DNA from 3 places in the Exiguobacterium sp. FD-YE-25-4 genome. Region 2 is predicted to be linked to each of the others. Evidence: predicted binding sites of a transcription regulator. Region 2 holds the regulator's gene; each other region holds the start of a gene.
The links. The regulator Rex, encoded in region 2, represses fermentation and respiration genes when NADH is low (regulators of the CRP and FNR family bind a similar motif). The targets are predictions, from matches to a motif close to TTGTGAAATATTTCACAA.

Region 1 (7,678 bases), 610 kb from region 2:
GATATCCAGTTTGGCAAAAAAGAATCGGTGCGCGACACGGCGATCGTGCTCGGGCGTATGTTTGACGGCATCCAATTCCGCGGCTTCGCCCATGACACGGTCGAAGGGCTGGCCAAAGACGCCGGTGTCCCGGTATGGAACGGGTTGACGGATTTGTATCATCCAACGCAAATCTTGGCCGACTTCTTGACCGTCAAAGAACAGAAAGGCGAGTTGTCTGGCATTCGCTTCGTCTATGTCGGCGATGGACGCAACAATATGGGCAACACACTCTTGATTGGTGGTGCCAAAGTTGGGATGGACATGCGTATCTGTGCACCGAAATCGCTTTGGCCGTCGGATGAAGTCGTCGATTTTGCCCGCTCGGTCGCTGCTGAGACAGGGGCGAAGATCACGTTGACCGAAAGCATCGACGAAGCGGTCGCCGACGCCGACGTCATCTACACGGACGTCTGGGTGTCGATGGGCGAAGAGGCCGAGTTCGCCGAGCGCATCAAACTGCTTCACCCGTATCAAGTGAACATGGACATGCTCACGAAGACGAATAATCCGGACGTCATGTTCCTCCACTGTCTGCCTGCCTTCCACGACTTGGAGACCGAAGTCGGCCGGGCGATCCATGCGGAGTACGGATTGAGCGAGATGGAAGTCACGGATGAAGTGTTCCGGAGCCGTCACTCCTTCGTCTTTGACGAAGCCGAGAACCGGATGCATACGATTAAAGCGGTGATGGCCGCGACGCTCACCGACACGAACGAATGGCTTGAACGCTGACGGATGGGAGGGGATCTCCCCTCCGGCCCGTACTAAACGAAAGGGATGAGTTCAATGTCTACGAAAATAGCGCATGACTCAAGTGGAACGGCTGGCGTGCAACCAGAGAAGAAAGATCGACGTTTAGGGCTCGGGGCGCTGACGGCACTCGTCGTCGGTTCAATGATCGGCGGCGGCGCCTTCAACTTGGCGGCCGACTTGGCCCAAGGTGCGAACGCGGGAGCGATTTTGATTGGGTGGGTCATCACCGGAATCGGGATTATCGCCCTCGGACTCAGTTTTCAAAATTTGACGATGCGTCGTCCGGATCTCGATGGTGGTGTGTACAGTTATGCCCGTGCCGGCTTCGGTCAGTTTGTCGGGTTCAACTCGGCGTGGGGCTACTGGCTATCCGCGTGGCTCGGCAACGTCGCCTATGCGACGCTTCTGTTCAGTTCGGTCGGCTATTTCTTCCCAATCTTTGAAGGCGGTCAAAACATCGCTTCGATCATTGGTGCCTCGATTATGCTATGGCTCGTGCATTCGTTGATTTTACGTGGTATCCACGAAGCGTCGATGATTAACATCATCACGACGATTGCCAAACTCGTACCGATTTTTGCTTTCATCACCATCACCTTATTCTTCTTCAACCTCGATAATTTCACGTTCGATTTCTGGGGACAGGGTGGTTTCTCATGGGGTAGTGTGAGAGACCAGGTCGTCTCGACGATGCTCGTCACACTATGGGTGTTCATCGGGGTCGAAGGGGCGGTCGTCTTATCTGGACGGGCCCGCAAGCGCTCGGACGTCGGGAAAGCGACGGTCATCGGATTGCTCGGGACGCTCATCATCTATCTGCTCATCTCGGTCATGTCGCTCGGTCTCATGAATCCAGAGAACGTGGCGAACGCCTCGCAACCGGCGATGGCGTACTTGCTCGAGTCAGCGGTCGGACCGTGGGGCGCGATGCTCATCAATGGCGGTCTCGTCATATCAGTTCTCGGAGCATGGCTCGGCTGGACGTTGCTCGCCGCTGAGATCCCATTCGTAGCCGGGAAAGACGGCGTGTTCCCGAAATGGTTCACGAAAGAGAACAAAAACAATGCGCCGGCCAACGCGCTTTGGCTCACGAACGGGTTGATCCAGCTGTTCCTCTTCACGTTCCTGTTCTCGGATGCGGCGTATAATTTCGCGTTCTCGCTCGCCTCGAGCGCCATCTTGATCCCGTACGTCTTCTCGGCCTTCTATCAAGTCAAGGTCGCGAAGAACGGCATCGGCTACAATGCCGGTGAGCGTCGGACCCGCGACCTCATCATCGGAGCCGTCGCCTCGATTTACGGGATTTGGCTCATCTATGCGGCCGGAATCGACTATCTGCTCTTGACGACGTTACTGTACGCACCAGGTACGTTGCTCTACATCAAGGCGCAACGTGAGAACGGCATCAAGACGTTGACGAAGACGGAGTGGATCGTGGCCGGTGTCTTGACCGCGCTCGCCATCTTGGCCGTCGTGCGCATCGTCTCAGGAAATATCTCAGTCTTTTGATCGGGGGAAACCAATATGCGGAATAAACGAGTAGTCATCGCACTAGGTGGAAATGCGATTCAACAAGGTAAAGATGCGACGGCCGAGGCTCAAATTCGAGCCGTTGAGGCGACGGCGGAATCACTGGCCGCGCTTGTCGCCGAAGGGATTGAGGTCATCATCACCCATGGCAACGGGCCGCAAGTCGGAAATTTGATGTTGCAGCAGGCTGCGTCGGACAGTCCGGCGACGCCGGCCTTGCCGCTCGACGTTTGCGGGGCGATGACACAAGGGATGATTGGCTATTGGTTCGAGAACGCCCTCACGAAAGCACTGAGATCTCGTGGTTTGGAACGTTCGGTCGCACCGATCGTCACGCGGTCGGTCGTCGACCCGAACGATAGTGCCTTCAGTCACCCGACGAAGCCGATTGGTCCTTTCTATGACGAGGCGGAAGCGCAGCAGCTTGAACGGACGACCGGTTATGTGTTCAAAGAAGACGCCGGTCGCGGCTATCGCCGCGTGGTCCCGAGCCCGTTTCCAGTGGCGATTCTTGAGCACGCGGTCATCCGTGACCTCGTCGCCCATGAGCACATCGTCGTCGCCTCTGGCGGCGGGGGGATTCCTGTCATCGATACAGCCGATGGCTATATCGGCGTCGAGGCGGTCATCGATAAAGATTTTGCCGCTGCGAAACTCGCCGATCTCGTCGACGCCGACATGCTCCTCATCTTGACGGCCGTCGAGCACGTGTTCGTCGATTTCGGGACACCGTCGGCCCGGGCGCTCGAGGAGACGACGAAAGAACAACTCGAGACGTTTATCGCCGAAGGCCAGTTCGCACCGGGCAGCATGTTGCCGAAAGTTCGGGCCGCCCTTCAATTCGCCGAATCAGGACACGACCGGGTTGCCGTCATCACGTCGCTCGAACAAGCCCTTGCGGCGGTCCGAGGTGAGGTCGGGACGCGCGTCCGACTCGCCGCGACGCTCCAACAATAAGCTCAACGCCACAGACATCAGCGTCTGTGGCTTTTTTCCTGAATTGGCAGCTCGTCGTTTTTTATGGTCCGACATGGGGAAGGAATGTTGTATGTCGATTTAGACATTGTTATCATTTCGAGTGTAAACGTTTGCACAATTTAGAAGGGAAGTGACGAAGAGCGGCAACGCTCGAGCTTATGCGTCTATTTGAAGAGGAGAACGTCTATACGCAACAAATGAAACCGCAGGCAGATGATCGGGCAATCGTCCAAGGGAGCTGCTATCGCTTCACGGTACTGACGAGCCAACTGATTCGGATGGAGTATGCCGAGGATGGGGTGTTCGAAGACCGGCCGACCCAAGTCGTCTTTAACCGGGCGTTCGCAGTCCCAGAGTTTCGCGTGATTGAGGATGAGACGGAATTGCAAATCATCACGGAGCACGTCCACCTCTACTACACGAAAGGGCCGTTCGCGCCGAACACGCTTTACGTCGACGTGAAAGGGAACTTCAGTACGTATTATAGCCGCTATACGTTTAACGGACCGGAGCGGACGTTGAAAGGGACGGCGCGAACGCTCGACCACGTCGACGGGGCGACCGAACTCGGTGAAGGCATCGCCTCGAAACAAGGGTATGCCGTCATCGATGACTCTGATTCGTTCATCATGACCGAGGACCGTTTCGTCGAACCGCGGCGTAAACATATCCATGACTTGTACTACTTCGGGTATGGGCATGAGTATAAGCGCGCACTCCGTGACTTCTATCAATTGACCGGCCCGACGCCGCTGTTGCCACGAAAAGCGCTCGGCAACTGGTGGAGCCGCTATTGGCGCTACGACGAGACGGAATATAAAGAACTCATGCGTCGGTTTAAGACAGAAGACATCCCATTCTCGGTCAGCGTCATCGACATGGATTGGCACGTCACCGACGTCCCGGAAGAATACGGGAGCGGATGGACGGGCTACTCATGGAACAAGAACTTGTTCCCGGACCCGAAAGGATTCTTGACGTGGCTCAAGCAAGAAGGGTTGCTCGTCACGTTGAACTTGCATCCGGCGGATGGTGTGCGTGCCTTCGAAGACCAATATGTGGCGATGGCCGAGGCGATGGGCATCGATCCGTCCCAAGGCGACCGCATCCCGTTCGACTTTTCCGATAAACGCTTCATTCAAGCCTATTTCGAGCAGATGCATCATCCGCATGAAGACGATGGCGTCGATTTCTGGTGGATCGACTGGCAACAAGGCTCGACGTCGAAAATGGAAGGGCTCGACCCGCTCTGGATGCTGAACCACTATCATGCGGCCGACATCGCCCGGGATGGCGATCGACCAATCATCTTCTCCCGTTATTCGGGCCCGGGCAGTCACCGCTATCCGGTCGGTTTCTCGGGAGACACGTTGATTTCGTGGGCGTCGCTCGCGTTCCAGCCGTACTTTACGGCGACCGCTTCCAATATCGGCTATGGTTGGTGGAGTCACGATATCGGTGGCCATTACCGAGGCTCAAAAGACGATGAGCTCGCCGCACGATGGGTCGCGTTCGGTGTGTTCAGTCCAATCATGCGCCTGCACTCGACGTTCAGTACGTTCAACGGGAAAGAGCCGTGGCGCTTCGGTCTCGAGGCGGAGCGGTCGATGAAGACGTTCTTGCGTCTGCGCCATCAATTGATCCCGTACATCTATACGATGAACTGGCGGAACCACGCGGGTGCCTTGCCGCTCATCTTACCGATGTATTATGAACATCCGGACGAGGACGCGGCGTATGAGGTACCGAACGAATACTACTTCGGCAGTGAGCTCATCGTCTCTCCAATCGTCGAGCCGATGAATAAACAGCTCCACGTGGCGGCGACGAACGTCTGGCTACCGAAAGGCGACTGGTTCGACTTCTTCACGGGTCATCGCTACAGCGGAGACAAATCGGTTCGCATGTTCCGTGGGCTCGAAGATCAGGCGGTGTTCGCGAAAGCAGGGGCCATCATCCCGATGGCACGGCATTACTCGGGTCGTAACGATACAGATAACCCGGTCGAATTGGAAGTTCTCGTCTTCCCGGGCGCGTCGAATACGTTCACGCTCTATGAAGACAACGGGTCGGACCGTGACTATGAGACGGGTGCTTACGCTGAGACGACGTTCACGCTTGATTGGGAGGAACGGAAACTCCACATTCACGTTACAGGTGACCGGACCGTCTTGCCGTCTGACCGTAACGTCACGTTACTCCTCCGAGGTGTGACCGGTTCTGGTGAATACAATCGAGAGACCCAGACACTGCGCCTCGAACTCGGTCCGATTGATGAAGAGATGACGGTGTCTCTCCCGGTCGAACTGACGGCGAACGATCACCGGCTCGATCGTTTGTATCGTTTCTTGGACCGCGCCGAGATTTCTTATGATTTAAAAGACAAGTTGTATCGATCGGCGGCAGCGAAGACGCGGCTCGAGGCATGGCTGTTCGATTTGCACGCGCTTGAACTCGACCGTGACCTGCAAGATGCGATCATGGAGTTGATGCTCGATTGAATAACGTGCTGTGACGAAGAGGGTGAAAGCCCCTCTTTTTTTTTGTCAGAAAATCGTTGGATTTTGTAAGCGTTTTCAAATTGAATCCAACTATACTAAAAGGAGAGGCAAGATAGATTGGAGGGTTCAACATGAAACCGAAATGGACCGTAGACGACTTGCGGCAACTCGATGTATTCACCAAATGTACCGCCCGTGAGCTCGAGGCACTGTTGCCCCATGTCTATTGTCGAACGTACCGGAAAGGACAGCTCTTATTCATGGAAGGCGATCCTCGGGAGCGCGTCTACTTTTTAATCAGCGGTTACGTGAAGCTCGAGCGCAACAACGAGACGGCGACCCATCAATATACGGACTACTTGAAACCGAAGCAACTGTTCCCGTATCGCGGCTTGATGACGGAACCGTATTATCAACATTCGGCGGAGGCGTTGACCGATATCGAGGTCATCTATATGCCGACGGACCGATTCGAACAACTCGTCTCTCGGAACGCGTCGATGTTACTCCATATCGTCGGACAGATGAATCGGATTCTCGACTTGCACGAACGACGGGTGCAGGATATCATCACTCCGAGTGCGACCGAACGCGTGCTCAACACGATCCATTACTTGATTGAAGACCTCGGGGAACCGGAAGCAGAGGGGGTTCGCGTCCGGTGTCCGTTCACGACGATTGAAATCTCACGCTTATCCGGTACGTCACGGGAGACCGTGTCGAACATCTTATCGCGCTTACGAAAAGAAGAGGTGCTTCACTTCGATGCGCGTGAATTGATGATTGGCCATCCCGAATACTTTGAACAGTCGACGGTATGACGCCACGTGATATACGCGGCGTCTTTTGCATGTCTGGCTAAGCGAAGCGTTCGCCATGGTCGTGTGCATCAGTTATAATTAGTGAGAATCCTCACAAAGAAAAGTTTTGGATAGTATAGAAAGGATGAACGCAGTGAAACGACTGCAAGCTCTCGCTTTAGCTGAAAAACGCCATATCGTCGGACTCGTCATCGCCGCGGTGATGATCGGATTGTCGATTTTGGCGCAGGCGTATTTAATCGTCGATATCGTCGACCAGGTCTTTTTAAAAAATGCATCGTTTGAAAGCATCATCCCGGCGCTCGGCTGGCTCATTCTCGCCCTCGTCACGCGTGCTTTGTTCGGCTACATGTCAGGACGAATCGGAGCTAGTCTAGCGGAGAAAGCGAAACGGACACTCCGTTTGCAGTTGCTTGACCGTTATACATCGAATCCGATCGAGACATCTTTGTCCGGCCAGTCCGGAAAGAAAGTCAGCGTCTTCATGGACGCAGTCGATGAAGTCGACGCCTACTTCAGCCAATATTGGCCGCAAGTCATTCAAACGTCGATCATTCCGCTGCTCATTCTCGTCGTCGTCTTCAGCCAACATTGGATCTCGGGCATCATCATGATGGTGACGGCGCCGTTCATCCCAATCTTTTTCATTATCATCGGGATTGCGACGCAGAAAAAATCCGAACAACAGATGGAGAAGATGAACCAGTTCTCCGGAAAGTTCTTGGACGTGTTGCAAGGATTGACGACGTTGAAACTCTACGGTCGGACCGAGCGTGAGGCGCAAGCGATTGAAAAGAGCAGTCTCGACTTCCGCGACGCGACGATGGTCGTCTTGAAGACGGCGTTCTTGTCGGGTCTCATGCTCGAGTTCATCTCGATGCTCAGCACAGGGGTCGTGGCGCTCGAAGTGGCGCTGCAAATGGTCGTCTGGCAGAACTTGACGTTCTTCTCCGGCTTTTTGATTCTCGTTTTGGCTCCGGAATACTATTTGGCCATCAAAGACCTCGGCGGTGCGTTCCATACCGGACGCGGCAGCATGGGGGCGGCCGATCG
Region 2 (7,678 bases):
GAGGTCTCGTCGTACTGCTCGTCGTCGCGACGTTTTTGCAAGTACGGGAAATCATCCGCGCTTATAATATCGCCTATCAAGAAGAAATCGTGCCGGAAGCGACACGCGTCCGGTCGCTCACGGGAGCGGAATCGCTCGAAGGCATCGGCCGGGTTACGGGTGAGAACACGCTCGTCGAGACGTTGTACGGCTATAAGAGCTTAGACGATCAAGACATCGAAAGCGTCATCGTCGTCGACCGCAACCTCGGCATTCAACCGAAAGCGAGCGATGCGTATTATCAAATCGCACCGGGACGAGAAGCGACCGAAGAAGAGGCGGCGAAGTTCGAGGACATTGTCAACGAGTTTGACGAAGAGCAACTGTTCGCCCAAGTCATCTCGACGCATGAGGCAAAATATGTGACGAACGACGAAGAGGCGCTCACATTCTACAAAGTGTTCGTCCGTGACGTCGATACGAACGAGTACGTCTTCTTCATCACGGAAGACGGCATCAAGCTTGACTTCCACACGCGCGGGTTCCAACCGCTGCGTTATTTCTAAACGTAAAACAGGGAAGCTGACCTCCATCATGGAGAGCGGCTTCCCTGTTTTTATACTTCTGGATGATGTTTCTTTTGTTTATACCACATATTCACTCGGCTCACGACATAGACGATCAAAGCGAGCACCCACATGAGGAGCGTCGACTGATAGAAGTGGCCCCATACCGAGCCGGGCGTGTAAAAGCTGTGCACGGTCACATCGACCGGCCAGACGACGAGGCGGATAAAGAGCGTGCTCATGAGTAGACCGCTCAACAAGCTGATGACAATCCCGCTCCACGTCTGGATGATGAAGCCGATGACGACCGGCAGGAAATAAAACAGGAACGACGGGACGACGGTCGGTTCCCCACGAATCAGTTCGGATACGTACTCCGTCCCGGTCGGCACGATGTAGGCGAGACCAGTCAGGAAGGCGTGCATCCACTCGATTCGCATCGCACGGAATCGCATCATGAATGGAGCTCCTCCCATTCTGCATACAGTGCCGTGATCGATTCTTTCGTCGCATCGGACTCGGTCGACAGTTCCTGTGCCCGAGCGAAGTCGTTGAAGACGTCCGGTTCACACAACAGTTGCTCAATCTCTTCGAGACGGGCCTCGTGTTGCTCGATGGTGAGCTCGATCTCCTCGATCCGTTGTTTCATCCGGCGTTCCTCGCGTTGCTGTTCCTTGTCGGCGCGCTGTTTCTTGACGATGACTTGTTTCGTCTCTTCACGAGCGAGTCGGGCCAGTTCTTCGAGTTCTTCTTTCTTCTCGACGTAATACGAGTAATCGCCGAGGTATTCGTCGATGCCGTTCGGTGTGATCTCCAAGACGCGCGTCGCGAGCCGGTCGATGAAGTAGCGGTCGTGCGACACGAACAAGATCGTGCCCGGGTAGTCGACGAGGGCGTTCTCGAGGATCATCTTCGAGTCGAGGTCCAAGTGGTTCGTCGGCTCATCCAAGATGAGCAAGTTCGGCTGTTCGAGCTTCAGTTTCGCGAGCGTCAAGCGGGCCCGCTCTCCACCCGACAGTTCATGGACGCGCTTCATCACGTCGTCACCGCTGAACAGGAACTGACCGAGCAGGCTGCGGACTTCTTGTTCGCGCATGAGCGGCCAGTCGTTCCAAATCTCGTCGATGACGCGGTTGGCGTCCGACAAGTTCTGTTGCTCCTGATCGTAATAGCCGATCTCGACGCCGGTACCGTAGCGGATGTCACCGGTGAGCGCCGGCTGTTGTTTCGTCAACACTTTCAAAAGCGTCGACTTACCGACCCCGTTCGGACCGACGAGAGCGACCGATTCACCGCGCTGCAGTTGGAAGCGGAGATGCTGGGCGATCGGTTCCTCATAACCGATGGCGAGGTCGCTGCCGCTCAACACGTCGTTCCCGCTTTGGCGTTTGATTGCGAACGAGAGGACGGCACTGCGCTCGTCACCGTCCGGCGCTTCCATCCGGTCGACTTTCTCGAGACGTTTGCGGACGCTCTGGGCCCGCTTCGTCGTCGTCGCCCGGGCGATGTTACGCTGGATGAAGTCCTGCATCTTGGCGATTTCTTCTTGCTGGGACTCGAACTGCTTCTTCTCTTGCTCATAGATCGCGGCCTTCTGTTCAAGGTACTTCGTGTAGTTGCCGACGAAGCGACGGCTCCGGTGGCGAGACAGCTCATAGACGACCGAGACGACCCGGTCGAGGAAATAACGGTCGTGGGAGACGATGAGGACGGCGCCTTTATAACCGCTCAAATACTTCTCGAGCCAGCCGAGCGTCTCGATGTCCAAATGGTTCGTCGGCTCATCCAAGATGAGCAGGTCTGGACTTTGAAGGAGCATCTTCGCGAGGGCGAGGCGGGTCCGTTGTCCGCCGGAGAGCGTATCGATGCGGCGCTCGAAGTCGTCCGGATAGAAACGCATCCCGTGAAGGACGGAGCGTATCGTCGCCTCGTATTGATAGCCGCCGCGGTCTTTGAACGTATGCTGTTCTTCATCATAAGACGACAGCAGGCGCTCATAGGCGGCCGGGTCGTTCAAGATGCGCTCAGATCCCATGTCTTGTTCCATGCGACGGAGCGTTTTTTCCTGTTCAATTAAATCGGTGAAGACGGTGAGCATCTCGTTCCAAATCGTCTCGTTCGATTCAAGTCCTGAATCTTGGGCGAGATAGCCGATTGTCACATCTTTTGGCTTCATGATGTCGCCTGAGTCATAGTTATATTCCCCGGCGATGACTTTGAGCAGTGTCGACTTGCCGGCGCCATTCCGGCCGACGAGGGCGACGCGTTCGCCTTCTTGGATTTCGAGTTTGACGTTCTCTAAAATCGGCTCGACGCCGAATGATTTCGATAAGTTATTGACTTGCAGTAGGATCAAGTGAAAAAACCCCTTTCTCTCTATTTAGTATACTGTATTTTTTAGTCTTTTCAGGTATATTCGTTGAGTGGTTATGTGAATTCGTTTACAATCAAGGTGTATGAAATTAGATTCGTTTGAAACGCGTCGTAAAAAGGAGGCTCTTTCCGTTGAGTCAAAACGAACCAAAGATTCCGCAAGCGACAGCCAAACGGTTGCCACTATACTATCGGTTTATCCAAAGCCTGCATTCATCAGGAAAACAGCGTGTCTCTTCTGCTGAACTGAGTGAGGCGGTCAAGGTCGATTCGGCCACGATCCGTCGCGATTTCTCGTACTTCGGTGCGCTCGGTAAAAAGGGATATGGCTATAACGTACAGTATCTGTTAGACTTTTTCCGTAAGACACTGAATCAGGACGAGATTACGAACGTCGCCTTGGTCGGGGTTGGTCATCTCGGGACAGCTTTCGTCAACTATAACTTCCTTAAAAACAATAACACACATATCGTCGTCGGGTTCGACGCAGACGAGACAAAAGTCGGCACGACGATGTCCGGTGTCCCGATTCATCACGTCGATGAGATGGAACAGATTATGAAGCAAAACAAGATTGACGTCGCGATTTTGACGGTGCCGTCTGCCTATGCACAGCCTGTCGCGGATGACTTGGTCCGCTTCGGCATCAAAGGCATCTTGAACTTTACACCGGCCAGGCTTACTGTGCCGGATACGGTCCGCGTCCATCATATCGACTTGTCGATCGAACTCCAGTCGCTCATTTACTTTATGCAACACTATCCATCTGCTGAGGGGGTCCATCAATAATGGAATTACTATTATCGTCACTCGTCGTCGGTATTCCAGGCGGAGCAAGTCTGTTTGTCATCGCGATTATCGCGCTCATCATCTTCGGGCCGAAGAAATTGCCTGAGTTCGGCCGTGCCGCCGGACAGACGCTCCGTGAGTTCAAAAACGCCACGAGTGGCATGATGAACGAGCATGACGAGAAAGACAAGAAAGAAATTGAGAAGAAAGAGCAGTAAGCGATGAGCCATCAACCTGATCAAGAACGGGCACTGTCCGACCACTTGACAGAGCTGCGGAGACGACTGATGCTGTCGGCATTTGTCGTCTTTGCCTTCTTTTTGATTGCTTTGCCGAGTGTCAAATATGTGCTCGCCTATCTCCAGGCCGACCTCGTCGAACGAGGCCTTGAATTGAACGCCTTTGGGGTCGCGGACCCGCTCATGATTTACTTGAACTTGGCGCTCGTCATCGGGCTCGTCGCGGCTGGTCCGTTTCTACTGTATCAACTGTGGGCGTTTGTCGCACCTGGTCTGCATCCGAACGAACGGAAAGCGACGCTCGCTTATATTCCGATCATCTTTATCTTGTTCCTCGTCGGTTTGGCGTTTGCCTACTATTGGTTGTTCCCGCTCGTCCTCGATATCTCGACGGACCTCGGGCAAGACCTTGGTCTGACGCAAATCATCGGGGCGTCGAACTACTTCACGTTCTTGCTGCAACTGACCATCCCATTCGGACTGTTATTCCAGTTACCGGTCGTGACGATGTTCTTGACGCGCATCGGTGTCGTGACGCCGTACTTCCTGTCATCGATTCGGAAGTACGCCTACTTCGCCTTGTTCGTTGTCGCGGCCTTCATCACGCCGCCGGATTTGACGTCGCACCTCATGGTGTCGCTGCCGCTCTTCTTCTTGTATGAGATCAGTTTATCGATTTCCCGCATCACGTACCGGGGCGTGCTCCGTCGTGAGAAAGAGGCGATGGTGAAAGAACAAGTCGATTTGATGAAACAAATGAATGAGAAGTAAACACCATGTCATGCGACGTGGTGTTTTTTTGATTTTAGGGCTATTCAATTTTGAAAAAACAACTTAAAATTAGGAGGGTTAAATCAAAAAATGGATTATTTTTGAAAGTTATACATTCATAAACAGAAATGAGGAGACTGATGAAGAAGTGGTTATGGAGCATGCTCGTGGTGCTCGTCATGATGGTAGCACCGGGAGTTGAAGTCCGAGCAGAGGACTATGCCAAACCGGAAATCATTCCGGCTGGAGAAGTCGTAGGAAACGGCGAATATGTGTGGCGTTCGGGAGATCCGGAGACGCTAGTTCACATTGAGACCGGTGAAGAATATACGTTACCGATTCGCGTGTCTGCTGCTTATAATATGTATGCCATCGGAGACGGCCGATTTATGTTAAAAGGATGGCCGGAATGGGTGATGTGGGATATACGTACGAATGAAGCGAAGACATTCCCAATCGAAGCAGGAAGTGAGAATCGACTCGTCTCAACGAATGTAACAACAGGAATGATGTTATGGGCTGATGACGAAAAGTATATCATCACATCGACGTCAGGTGATATTCTCGGATCGCTCACGAAAGACAGCGATCCGGTATACAGTCTGCTCGATGACGGGAACGTCCTCGCGTTCGCCGACGGTCAAGTGACGAAGCGGACGGTGACAGGAGAGGTGCTTGAGACAATCAGTTCCTATTCAGGACAGGTGAGGTGGGCCCGTCACATGAAAGAAGCGAATCAATGGTTCGTGATCAAAAGTGATGACTCGGAGCACATGTTTATTTTCGATTTGGCGACGAAACGATGGATTGAGAAAGAGGCGCCAAACATAAGTAATCTTACGTGGAAAGACGGCACCTATTACTTCATGACGCGAGAAATGTATACGACATTCTATGTCAGTTATAACGTCAGCACGAATGAGTGGAAAGAGGCACCGATTGATGATGCTGACATTCGACAACACGGTCCTTGGTACGTCTTTGGTATGAAGAAGACGGAAGTGTACACGCCGGAGTCTTTATGGAAAGCACCATGGCAACTGAATGTCAATGTGCCGAAAACGACGAATCGCTATGAGGTAGGTCGTCCATATGACGTCAACGGAACTGCCACGCTCGTCGATGGTACGGCCTTACCGATTCCAGCGACTGAGCTGACGGCACGTTTAGCCTATCAAGACGACCCGTTCGTTTGGGAGCAAGGGAAACTGACGCTACAGACGAATGAATCGTATGACATGATTTTTAAGTGGAACGATTTTGAGCGCCGGTTAGACTTATGGGCATCGAACTATGTGCCACTCACACTCGACCCGCCAACCGGTGTCTTAGGTCCGATTAGCGGGAAGACGACACCGAACACGCCGGTGTTTGTCAGTGTGACAAAAAACTTGTATCAATCGAACTCATCGGATTCATTGTTGAACTATCAATCGGCGACGGTCCAATCGGATGAGTCGGGGCGCTATACGTGGCAACCGGCGCGGTGGTTCACACCTGGATCGCGTGTGACTGTGAAAATCGGTAGTGGGTCAGGTGTTTACGCCGATCCGATTGAACTTCAGACGGTCAAAGAAAGTGACGATACTTCATCAAATGGTATCTCGGTTCTGACGAAAACGGTCACTTCAGGTGTCACATTGAAAACGACGCCGAACGCCGCAGTGGATGTGTTGATTCGCAGTGGGAAATACTACGAAATTTCGAATGAGCAGGCAGATGAAGACGGACTCATTTCGATTAAAGAGTTTAATACGATGCCTGTAGACATCGGAACAAAAGTCTACTTCAAATTAAAAGAAGCACCCGCTTCAGCGTTCCGGCTCACAACCGTGGAGACAAGAGTGGAACCGCCTGTCTTTTCGTGGACTCGGACACCGTTAATGTATGACAAATCCATCAACATCACATCGAGTACCGATCAGGCTTATCGCATCTATCGAAACGGGACGCATGTGGCGACAACACGCGTCATGCCGTACACGTTCGATACCCCATTGAAAGAAGGGGATGTCATTCTCGTCACACGTTCGAGCGGCGATGCGACGTATGAACTCACAAAGACGGTCCGTGCGTTCACTCCGACGCTCAGTGTGACGGACACGTTGATGACAAAGACACAAGCGACACTCTCAATCAAAAAGACGAGCACGGCGACAGTGCGCTTCTATGTAAATGACAAACTCGTCTCGGCCAAACGCCTATCGACGACACGTTACACCGTCCCCGCCAAACCGGGGGATCGTGTTCGCGTCAAAGCATCGGTCGGCTCGAAATCGCGTGACGTCTCGATTCAGTTGCCGAAAACGTCGCTGTCGACGCTCTCGATTAATGATGAGAAGTCACTCTGGGTCGGGTACGTGATCCCGAATAGCACGGTCACGTTGAAAAAAGGGTCGACGGTGCTCGCCACAGCAAAAGCGAGTAGCACCGGACGTGTGACGCTCCGCTTCACGCGGCAACCGGTCAATGCGACGCTCTCGTTGACGAGCCAAAGCGGGACGTTCCGACATGTGCAGACGGTGAAGGTGACGACTGGACCGACACCGACGCTCGTGACGACGATTCCATCAAGCACATCGAAGACACTGAAGGTGACATCGAACGTCGGGTACGGCACATTGACGCTCACGCGGGGGTCGACGGTGCTCGCGAAGAAGACGGTGACGTCGACGTCGACAACGCTCAGTTTCACCCCACAAAAGAAAGGAACGAAATTGACACTCCGTCTCGTGACGCCAAAAGGCCGAAGCGTGACGAAGACGATTTATGTTCGTTAACTGAGAAGCCATTCGCGATGATGCGGATGGCTTTTTTTAGAGATGGGGAACAGGGGGAGGACGTGATACGATGGAGCCAATCGAACATAGGTCAGGGGGAGAAGCGATGGCTTGGGAGTACTATGGGGATGAACTCATCATCATCGGCGTGTTGACGACAATTTTGTTGATTGCCGTGCTA
Region 3 (7,678 bases), 990 kb from region 2:
ATGTTTCCTCTTTGTTCTACCCTTAGTATAAGAGGCATAGTCATCGTTTTGCGGAAATGAAGCATCGATTACAAGATTCTTCACAATTTGCGTCAATTGGGTCAGACGATGACGTTTCGGAGCGTCCCGAGTCCCGTGATGCTCACTTCGACCGTGTCTCCTGATTGGAGATAGACGGGCGGCTTCATGCCGTGGCCGACCCCGGCCGGTGTGCCGGTCGCGATGATGTCTCCTGCTTCAAGTGTCATGCCCTTTGACAAAGTCCGAATTAACTCTTCGATCGGGCGAATCATATCCGCCGTCGACCCATCTTGACGTGTCTCGCCATTGACAACCGTTTGAATCGTGAGTGGGAACGAGAGCTCATCCGGTGTGACGATATACGGCCCCATCGGACAGAACGTATCGAACGATTTACCGCGGAAAAACTGGACGTGTTGTTTTTGCACATCCCTGGCCGTGATGTCGTTCAGAATCGTGTAACCAAAAATATGGGCATCGACGTCGTCAATATCCCGCCCTGATTTCCCGATGATGACGGCGAGTTCGCCTTCATAGTCGAGCTGGTCGGTCAATTCGGGGTGACGTTCGACGACAGCCTCTGGGCCGACGACCGAGGTCGGCGCTTTCGTGAAGATGACGAGCTTACCGGCCCCCGCCGTATCCATCTCTTTCACATGCTCTTCGTAATTTTTCCCGATACAGATGACATTTTTGAGCGGACGATACGGTGCGACGAACGTGACGTCTTGAAGCGCCAGCCTTGGCGCGACATCTAAATCGACATCCGGTTCAAACTCACGCGCGATGACTTCTAACAACGAAGTCGTATGTAATTGGTCACTGACGTCATAGACGAACTCTCCTGCCACGACACCGACCCTCTGCTCTCCTTCAACTTGAAAACTACACCATTTCATCAAAATTCCCCCTTTTTTGCTAGTATACAAAAAATCGGGACCCGACGGCCCCGATTACGCTTTGTTTAAGAAAATAATCCGCTGGTTGCTCGATCCCCGAAACCGGAGCGACCGGTCCATGAGCGGCTGTTCGAAACGCCCATCGACGAGCACATCGGCACGGTCGAGCACGCTTGTGACGAATTCGTCGTGCATGGCTTGCAACTGTTCGAGCGTATAGCCCGTATACACCCAAACGTTTTTTTGCAGGACCTTACATCCGTCGACGAGCCGTGCCAATTCTTCCGGTTGCAGAAATGGTTCCCCGCCTGAAATCGTCACCCCGTCCCAGCCTGATTGTTCGATTTGAGCGAGTAAGTCCGCGACCGAGACGTCTTGTCCTCCACGTGGATTCCAAGATTCTGGATTATGACACCCAGGGCAACGGTGCGGGCAGCCTGCCGTAAAGATGACCGTGCGAATGCCTGGACCGTCGACGACCGATTCTTCAAGTACGGATAGGACGCGCATGATGCTTCACCCTCGCTCGTTCTTCTTCTCGTTTTGCCGAATTCCACCGGTCCATCGTCCCGACCAAGTAGCCGGTGATGCGACGGATCCGTTCAATTCGTTCATGCTCGCCACATGTCGGGCACGCTTCGTCGATGATCCCTTCAAGGCCGCAGTTGCCACAACGGTCGACCGGATGGTTGATCGACCCGTAGCCAATGTTCTCGGTCCGCATGAGCCGGACGATCGCTTCGACCGCTTCCGCATTATGGGCGAGCGATCCGTCGACTTCGACATACGTGATATGACCCGCATCACAGAGCGCGTGGTAAGGCGCTTCGAGACGGACTTTATCGCGAATCGAGACCGATTGATACACGGGCACATGAAACGAGTTCGTATAAAAGGCGCGGTCGGTCACACCTTCAATCATCCCAAACGATTGCTGATCTCTCGTCACAAATTTACCCGACAATCCTTCGGCCGGGGTCGCCAAGAGAGAAAAGTTCAAATCGTATCGTTCCGATGCCTGCTTCATTCGATCACGTAAATGAGTGACGATATCGAGCCCAAGCCGTTCCGCCTCTCGCGACTCGGCATGCGTGCCACCTGTGAGAACACGAAGCGCTTCGGCGAGACCGATAAATCCGACCGAGAGCGTCCCTTGCTTCAGTACCTCGCGAAGATCGTCTTCTGGACCGAGTCTCTCTCCACCCCGCCAGACGTATTGGGCATAGAGGAACCGAAATTCGTCGGCATGCCGCTTCGCTTGATAGTCGAATCGTTCGAGTAATTGATCGATGGCGACGTCGACGTAAGCGTCGAGCGTCTCATAAAAAGTATGGATATCCGAGGAGACGAGTGCCATTTTCACCAAGTTCAACGTCGAAAATGATAAGTTGCCTCGTCCAATCGACGTCTCGGCACCATGTCGATTCCCCATCACCCGTGTCCGACAACCCATGTAGGCGACTTCCGAGCCGTGCGTCCCGTCGTAGTATTGAAGGTTGAACGGAGCATCGACGAACGAGAAGTTCGGGAATAACCGCTTGCCCGTCACACGACAGGCGAGACGGAACAAGTCGACGTTCGGATCGTCCTCATGGAAGTTGACCCCTTCTTTCACTTTAAAGATTTGAATCGGGAAAATCGGCGTCTCCCCGTTACCGAGCCCTCGCTCGGTCGCACGCAGCAACTCTCGAATGAATACTCGTCCCCACCGGCTCGTGTCGGTGCCGTAATTGATGGAAACGAACGGTACTTGTCCGCCACCACGTGAGTGCATCGAGTTGGCGTTGTGGATGAACGCCTCACACGCTTGATACGTCGCCGCAATTGTTTCAGACTCGGCAGTTTCAAAGAGTTGCTCGGTCGTCCATTCGACTGGTAGCTTTTTGAGCCGCTCGAGCTGACGTTCATACGTCTTTTCGACATACGGTGCGAGGTCGACATCAAACATCGGGAAAGCTTGACCGCCATGCTGCATGTTTTGGTTCGCTTGAAGAATGATCGAAGCGAGCGCCATCGCCGAGCGGATATCCTGGGGCGGTCGAATCGTCCCGTGCCCGGTATGAAATCCGTTCGTGAGTAGATCACCGAGTGGGATTTGACAACACGTCGTCGATCCTGTCACATAGTAGTCGGCGTCATGGATATACAAAAAATTATCCTCGACGGCTTGACGTGACCGTTCTGATAATAGATATGTCGTCGACAATTGTTTTGATACTTCTGAGGATAATCGTGCCAATTTCCCAAGTGGTGATTTCCCGTCGACGTTGGCGTTCTCTTGTACGAGGTCCTGATCTGGGAGAACACAGACATCTTCATAAAGCTGGAGCATATTCACTCCGCATCACCTCACTATATATTGATTACAAGCGAGTTAATTACTCGCTCAAGTTCCATATATAGATTATGTCATGTTTTGCTCTTGAGATGTGAAGTCGAAATTGTGATCAATGCTTGTGATAAAAACGCAAAAACAGTCGAGCCACTGACGTGGACTCGACTGCTCGTTGTCGTGAGCTACCTTATACTTCTTTGGCAGGTTTCACAATTTTCAATTCGACTTCTTCCGTTGCTTCCGATTCTTGGGCTTCACGCAAGCCTTTCGCGTTTAACCACGTATAGATCGCACCCATGAACAACGCGCCACCGATGATATTCCCGAACGTGGCTGGAATCAAGTTGTGGATCGCGCCGGCAAAGCTGATCGCCTCAGGATGCGGGACGACGAGCGTGAGGGCGAACAAGACGAAGTTGGCGATGACGTGATCAAATCCTGAGGCGAAGAAAACGGCGACGAGGAAGATCATCGAGAAGATTTGGGCGAACTCGTTTTTCATTTGCTTCGGCAAGAAGATGGCAAGACAGACCATCCAGTTGCAGAAGATCGCGCGGAAGAAAATTTCGACCGTCGTATGGTGCATCTTGCTTTCGACGACTGAGAACAGCCAGTTGTCCATCCCAAGTTCTTGGATGACACCGGTCGGCGCGAGCAGCAAAGCGAACAAAACGCCACCGAGCGCATTCCCGACAAAGCAGAGCAACCAGACGAGCATCGTGTCGCTGAGCGTCGTGTACCCCCGCATCGTCGAGGTTGTGAAGTACATCGTATTCCCGGTGAACAGTTCGGCTCCGCCATAGATGATCATGACGAGGGCGATCCCGAATGAGAATCCTCCGATGAGCGTTGTGAACGGAGAATCGATCAAATACATTCCGTTGACGACTTTCAGTGTGAAAATTGAAGCGAATCCGATAAAGATCCCCGCGAGCATTGCTCGTAAAAAGTACTCCATTGGCCGATAATGAATCATTTGCGAAGATGCCTGCGCTTTCTTCCGCAACGATTCGAGTGCATGGATTTCCATTGATGCCATGTCACAAACCCTTCTTTCTGTTTGAATGAAACCATTATAATAAGAACGAACATGTGAAATCATTAACAATATAAGCCCGAAACGAATAAATTGCAATCGCCCCTTCCACATGTTGACACATTTTTCACATCGTAATCGTTTACATTTGTCGGATTTGTGACTAGAAAAAAACGACCCTTCGCAAAGGGCCGTTCGAAATGATTATTCTTTGTTTTCAGAAGCCTCTTCCGACTCTTCCGTTGAAGTTTCTGACGCCTCTTCAGTCGCTTCAACTTCGCCTTCTGTCGCTGTATCAGCTTCAAGGTCTTCGACCGCCACCGGTTCATTCACCGATGCGATTTGAAGATCACCCTCAGATACGATTTCGTAATCTTTGTTCTCTGGAATATCAGCGACAGTGAGCGAGTCACCGATGCCGAGTTCAGAAACATCAAGCTCGATACGCTCCGGAATGTTGGCTGGTGTTGCCGAGACCGTTACTTTGTAGAGCGTCTGTGCCAAGTAGCCGCCTTCTTTGACGCCTTTCGCGTCGCCGACGAGTGTGACGTCCGCTTCGACTTCTGTCGCTTCGTCCATCTTCACTGCCATAAATTCGACGTGCTTGTATTCGTTCGTGAATGGGTCGACTTCTGTCCCGTGAACGAGTGTGTTCACTTTCTTACCATCGATATTGAGTTCGATCAAAGCGTTGTCGCCGTGTTCACGAAGAATCTTACGAAGTGCCATCTCTTCGAATGCGACCGGTGTGCTTTCAACTTTGTAGCCGTAAACGACACCTAACACTTTTCCTTCTTTACGCAAGTTAGCGCGGACCGAACGTGGTCGTAATTCTCGTTTCGTTACTTTAAGCGTGTCTGCCATAATCTTTTCCCCCTACTGGTTTATCGATCATGTCTACATCTTGAGGGTGAGGCAGTGAAAAAGCCACCTCTCAACCTCGATGCGTTGAGTGACATGTGTATATTGTTCCCATAGCCACCTATCCATAAACGTAACAGGAGGTTAAGAAAAGATTACAGGCGTGTCACATAACGCGTTTAAATAGCTTCTCGAGCTCGTACGTGCTCCACTTCACTAAAATCGGACGTCCGTGCGGACACGTGTACGGAGACGTCGTCTGATTCAAATCGTGAAGCAATTGCCGCATCATCTCGTGGTTCAACGGATGGTTTGCTTTAATCGACCGTTTGCACGCCATCAAAATCGACGCATCTTCCCGATATTTAGCGATGTCAATGGAGCGATCCCGGATCGCCATCTCTATCAAATCACGGACCGTTCCTTCTAAATCGTGTTGCGGGTACCACGTCGGAATCTCTCTAACGAGGAACGTATTGCCGCCGAACGGCTCCAATTCGAGACCTGCTTCTTTTAAAAGCGGAGTGACTTCTTCAATCGCGAGCGCCTCTTCTTGCGTGAACTCGAGCGTGAGCGGAAGCAGCAACAACTGGTATTCCTTGTCAGGATTCCCGAGCTGCTCGTAAAACAACTCATATTTGATTCGTTCCTGGGCCGCGTGTTGGTCAATGACGTACATCCCGTCCTCGGCACCACAGACGATATAACTCGCATGCAATTGACCGATGACGTCGAGCGGCGGCAACCGCTCTCCTTTCGTCTCGATTGTTTCCGATTCGACCGTCGACTCTATCGGCTCAGGCGCTTCATTGACGAGCGGGGTCGGCGACCATCGACTCGGTGACGTGACAGGCTCACGTGGAATTGGATAGTTCCACGTCGGCGCTTCATCCGTGACCGGCGCCCGTTCAACCGTGAAATCAAGTCGCTCTTGTTCGGTCCGATTGACCGGTCGCTCTTTCGGTTTGACCGACGGGATTAAACGCTGTTCCCGGAGTGTCAGTTGGACCGTCTCGCGAATCAATTGACAGAGCTCTTTCTCTTTTGAAAGCCGAACTTCTCGTTTCGTCGGATGGACGTTGACATCGATCAGCATCGGGTCCATGTTCACTTCGAGGACAGCGATCGGATAACGACCAATCGGTAGCAGCGTGTGGTAGCCTTCGAGCACACTTTGGGTCAAAGCGAAGTTTTTAATGCTTCGCCCGTTCAAAATGAGTGTCACGTACTGCTTGTTCGAACGCGTCACTTCCGGACGGACGAGATGGGCGCTCAAACTATAGTCGTTCGTCTTACTCGACGCCGTGACAATTTGGGCCGCGACTTGTCGGCCATAGATGGCGAGCATGACTTGTTTGATGTCTCCGTTCCCGCTCGTCCTGAGTAGTTCCTTGTCTTCATGGAACGCCGTGAGGCGCACTTCCGGGTGGGACAAGGCAATCCGGTTCAACGTGTCGGTGATGCTCGCCAGTTCCGTCGCGGACGTTTTCAAATACTTCAATCGGGCTGGTGTATTATAGAACAATTGACTGACGGCTATCTCCGTCCCGACGTTCGCCGCGGCCGGTGTTTGCGCCGTGACAACGCCGCCTTGAAGCGTCATCTCGAACCCGTCTTCCTCGGCCCGGCGTGACTTCAGCGTCACATGGCTAACCGAAGCAATCGAGGCGAGCGCCTCGCCCCGGAAGCCGAGCGTGCGAATCCGGAACAAGTCGTGCTCGTCCCGAATCTTACTCGTCGCATGACGTAAAAAGGCGCGCGGGGCGTCCTCTTCATAAAACCCGTGCCCGTTATCGCGGACTTTAATGAGCCGGATGCCCGCTTCCTCCAAATCGACTTCGATTTTGGTGGCGCCGGCGTCAATCGCGTTCTCGACGAGCTCTTTCACGACCGAGGCCGGTCGCTCGACGACTTCGCCAGCCGCGATTCGGTTGGCCAGTTGTTCCGGTAACTCTTGAATGATTCCCATCGACTCACCCCTTCTTCGCGGATTGTTGGAGCGCATAGAGCGCTTGCATCGCCTCGATCGGGTTCATCGCCAACAAATCGAGTTCGAGCAATTGTCGTTTAATCTCGTCTTCCGCCTCAAAGAGCGATAGTTGGGCCACGGGTTCTGCCGTTCCCGGATTTTCAACAGCTGCCCGTTCCGGTTTCGAGTCCGTCTCAAGTTGAGACAAGATGGTCCGCGCCCGTTCAATCAAATCACGGGGCAATTCAGCGAGCTCGGCGACATGAATCCCGTACGACTTATCGGCCCGCCCCGGATGTACTTCATGTAGAAACACGACACGCCCGTCTCGCTCGATGGCGCGGACGTGCACGTTCTCAAGAGCAGGGATCGTGTCTTCGAGCACGGTCAGCTCGTGATAGTGGGTCGAGAACAACGTCTTCGCTCCAATTGTCGAAGCGATGTATTCGACGATAGCCTGGGCGAGCGCCATGCCGTCATACGTCGACGTCCCCCGACCGATCTCATCGAGCAAGATGAGGCTGTGTTCGGTCGCCTCTGTCACCGCTTGGCGTGTC

Region 1: cydD (thiol reductant ABC exporter subunit CydD) is a predicted target of Rex. The motif match lies at 6,705-6,722, and genes of this name have one in related genera.
Region 3: AC13H5_RS07080 (formate/nitrite transporter family protein) is a predicted target of Rex. The motif match lies at 4,346-4,363, and genes of this name have one in related genera.

The regions. Positions count from the first base shown of each region.
Region 1 is NZ_CM168041.1:2,703,411-2,711,088, reverse strand. Features, by position in the region: gene argF (ornithine carbamoyltransferase) at 1-774, shown strand, start outside; gene arcD (arginine-ornithine antiporter) at 829-2,304, shown strand; gene arcC (carbamate kinase) at 2,320-3,282, shown strand; gene AC13H5_RS13855 (glycoside hydrolase family 31 protein) at 3,462-5,804, shown strand; gene AC13H5_RS13850 (Crp/Fnr family transcriptional regulator) at 5,936-6,625, shown strand; gene cydD (thiol reductant ABC exporter subunit CydD) at 6,750-7,678, shown strand, end outside.
Region 2 is NZ_CM168041.1:381,611-389,288, forward strand. Features, by position in the region: gene AC13H5_RS02020 (hypothetical protein) at 1-545, shown strand, start outside; gene AC13H5_RS02025 (hypothetical protein) at 596-1,003, opposite strand; gene AC13H5_RS02030 (ABC-F family ATP-binding cassette domain-containing protein) at 1,000-2,901, opposite strand; gene AC13H5_RS02035 (redox-sensing transcriptional repressor Rex) at 3,051-3,707, shown strand; gene AC13H5_RS02040 (twin-arginine translocase TatA/TatE family subunit) at 3,707-3,925, shown strand; gene tatC (twin-arginine translocase subunit TatC) at 3,929-4,717, shown strand; gene AC13H5_RS02050 (hypothetical protein) at 4,858-7,497, shown strand; gene AC13H5_RS02055 (YesK family protein) at 7,604-7,678, shown strand, end outside.
Region 3 is NZ_CM168041.1:1,368,031-1,375,708, reverse strand. Features, by position in the region: gene AC13H5_RS07095 (fumarylacetoacetate hydrolase family protein) at 102-920, opposite strand; gene nrdG (anaerobic ribonucleoside-triphosphate reductase activating protein) at 975-1,430, opposite strand; gene AC13H5_RS07085 (anaerobic ribonucleoside triphosphate reductase) at 1,408-3,252, opposite strand; gene AC13H5_RS07080 (formate/nitrite transporter family protein) at 3,443-4,294, opposite strand; gene AC13H5_RS07075 (50S ribosomal protein L25/general stress protein Ctc) at 4,496-5,155, opposite strand; gene mutL (DNA mismatch repair endonuclease MutL) at 5,319-7,121, opposite strand; gene mutS (DNA mismatch repair protein MutS) at 7,126-7,678, opposite strand, start outside.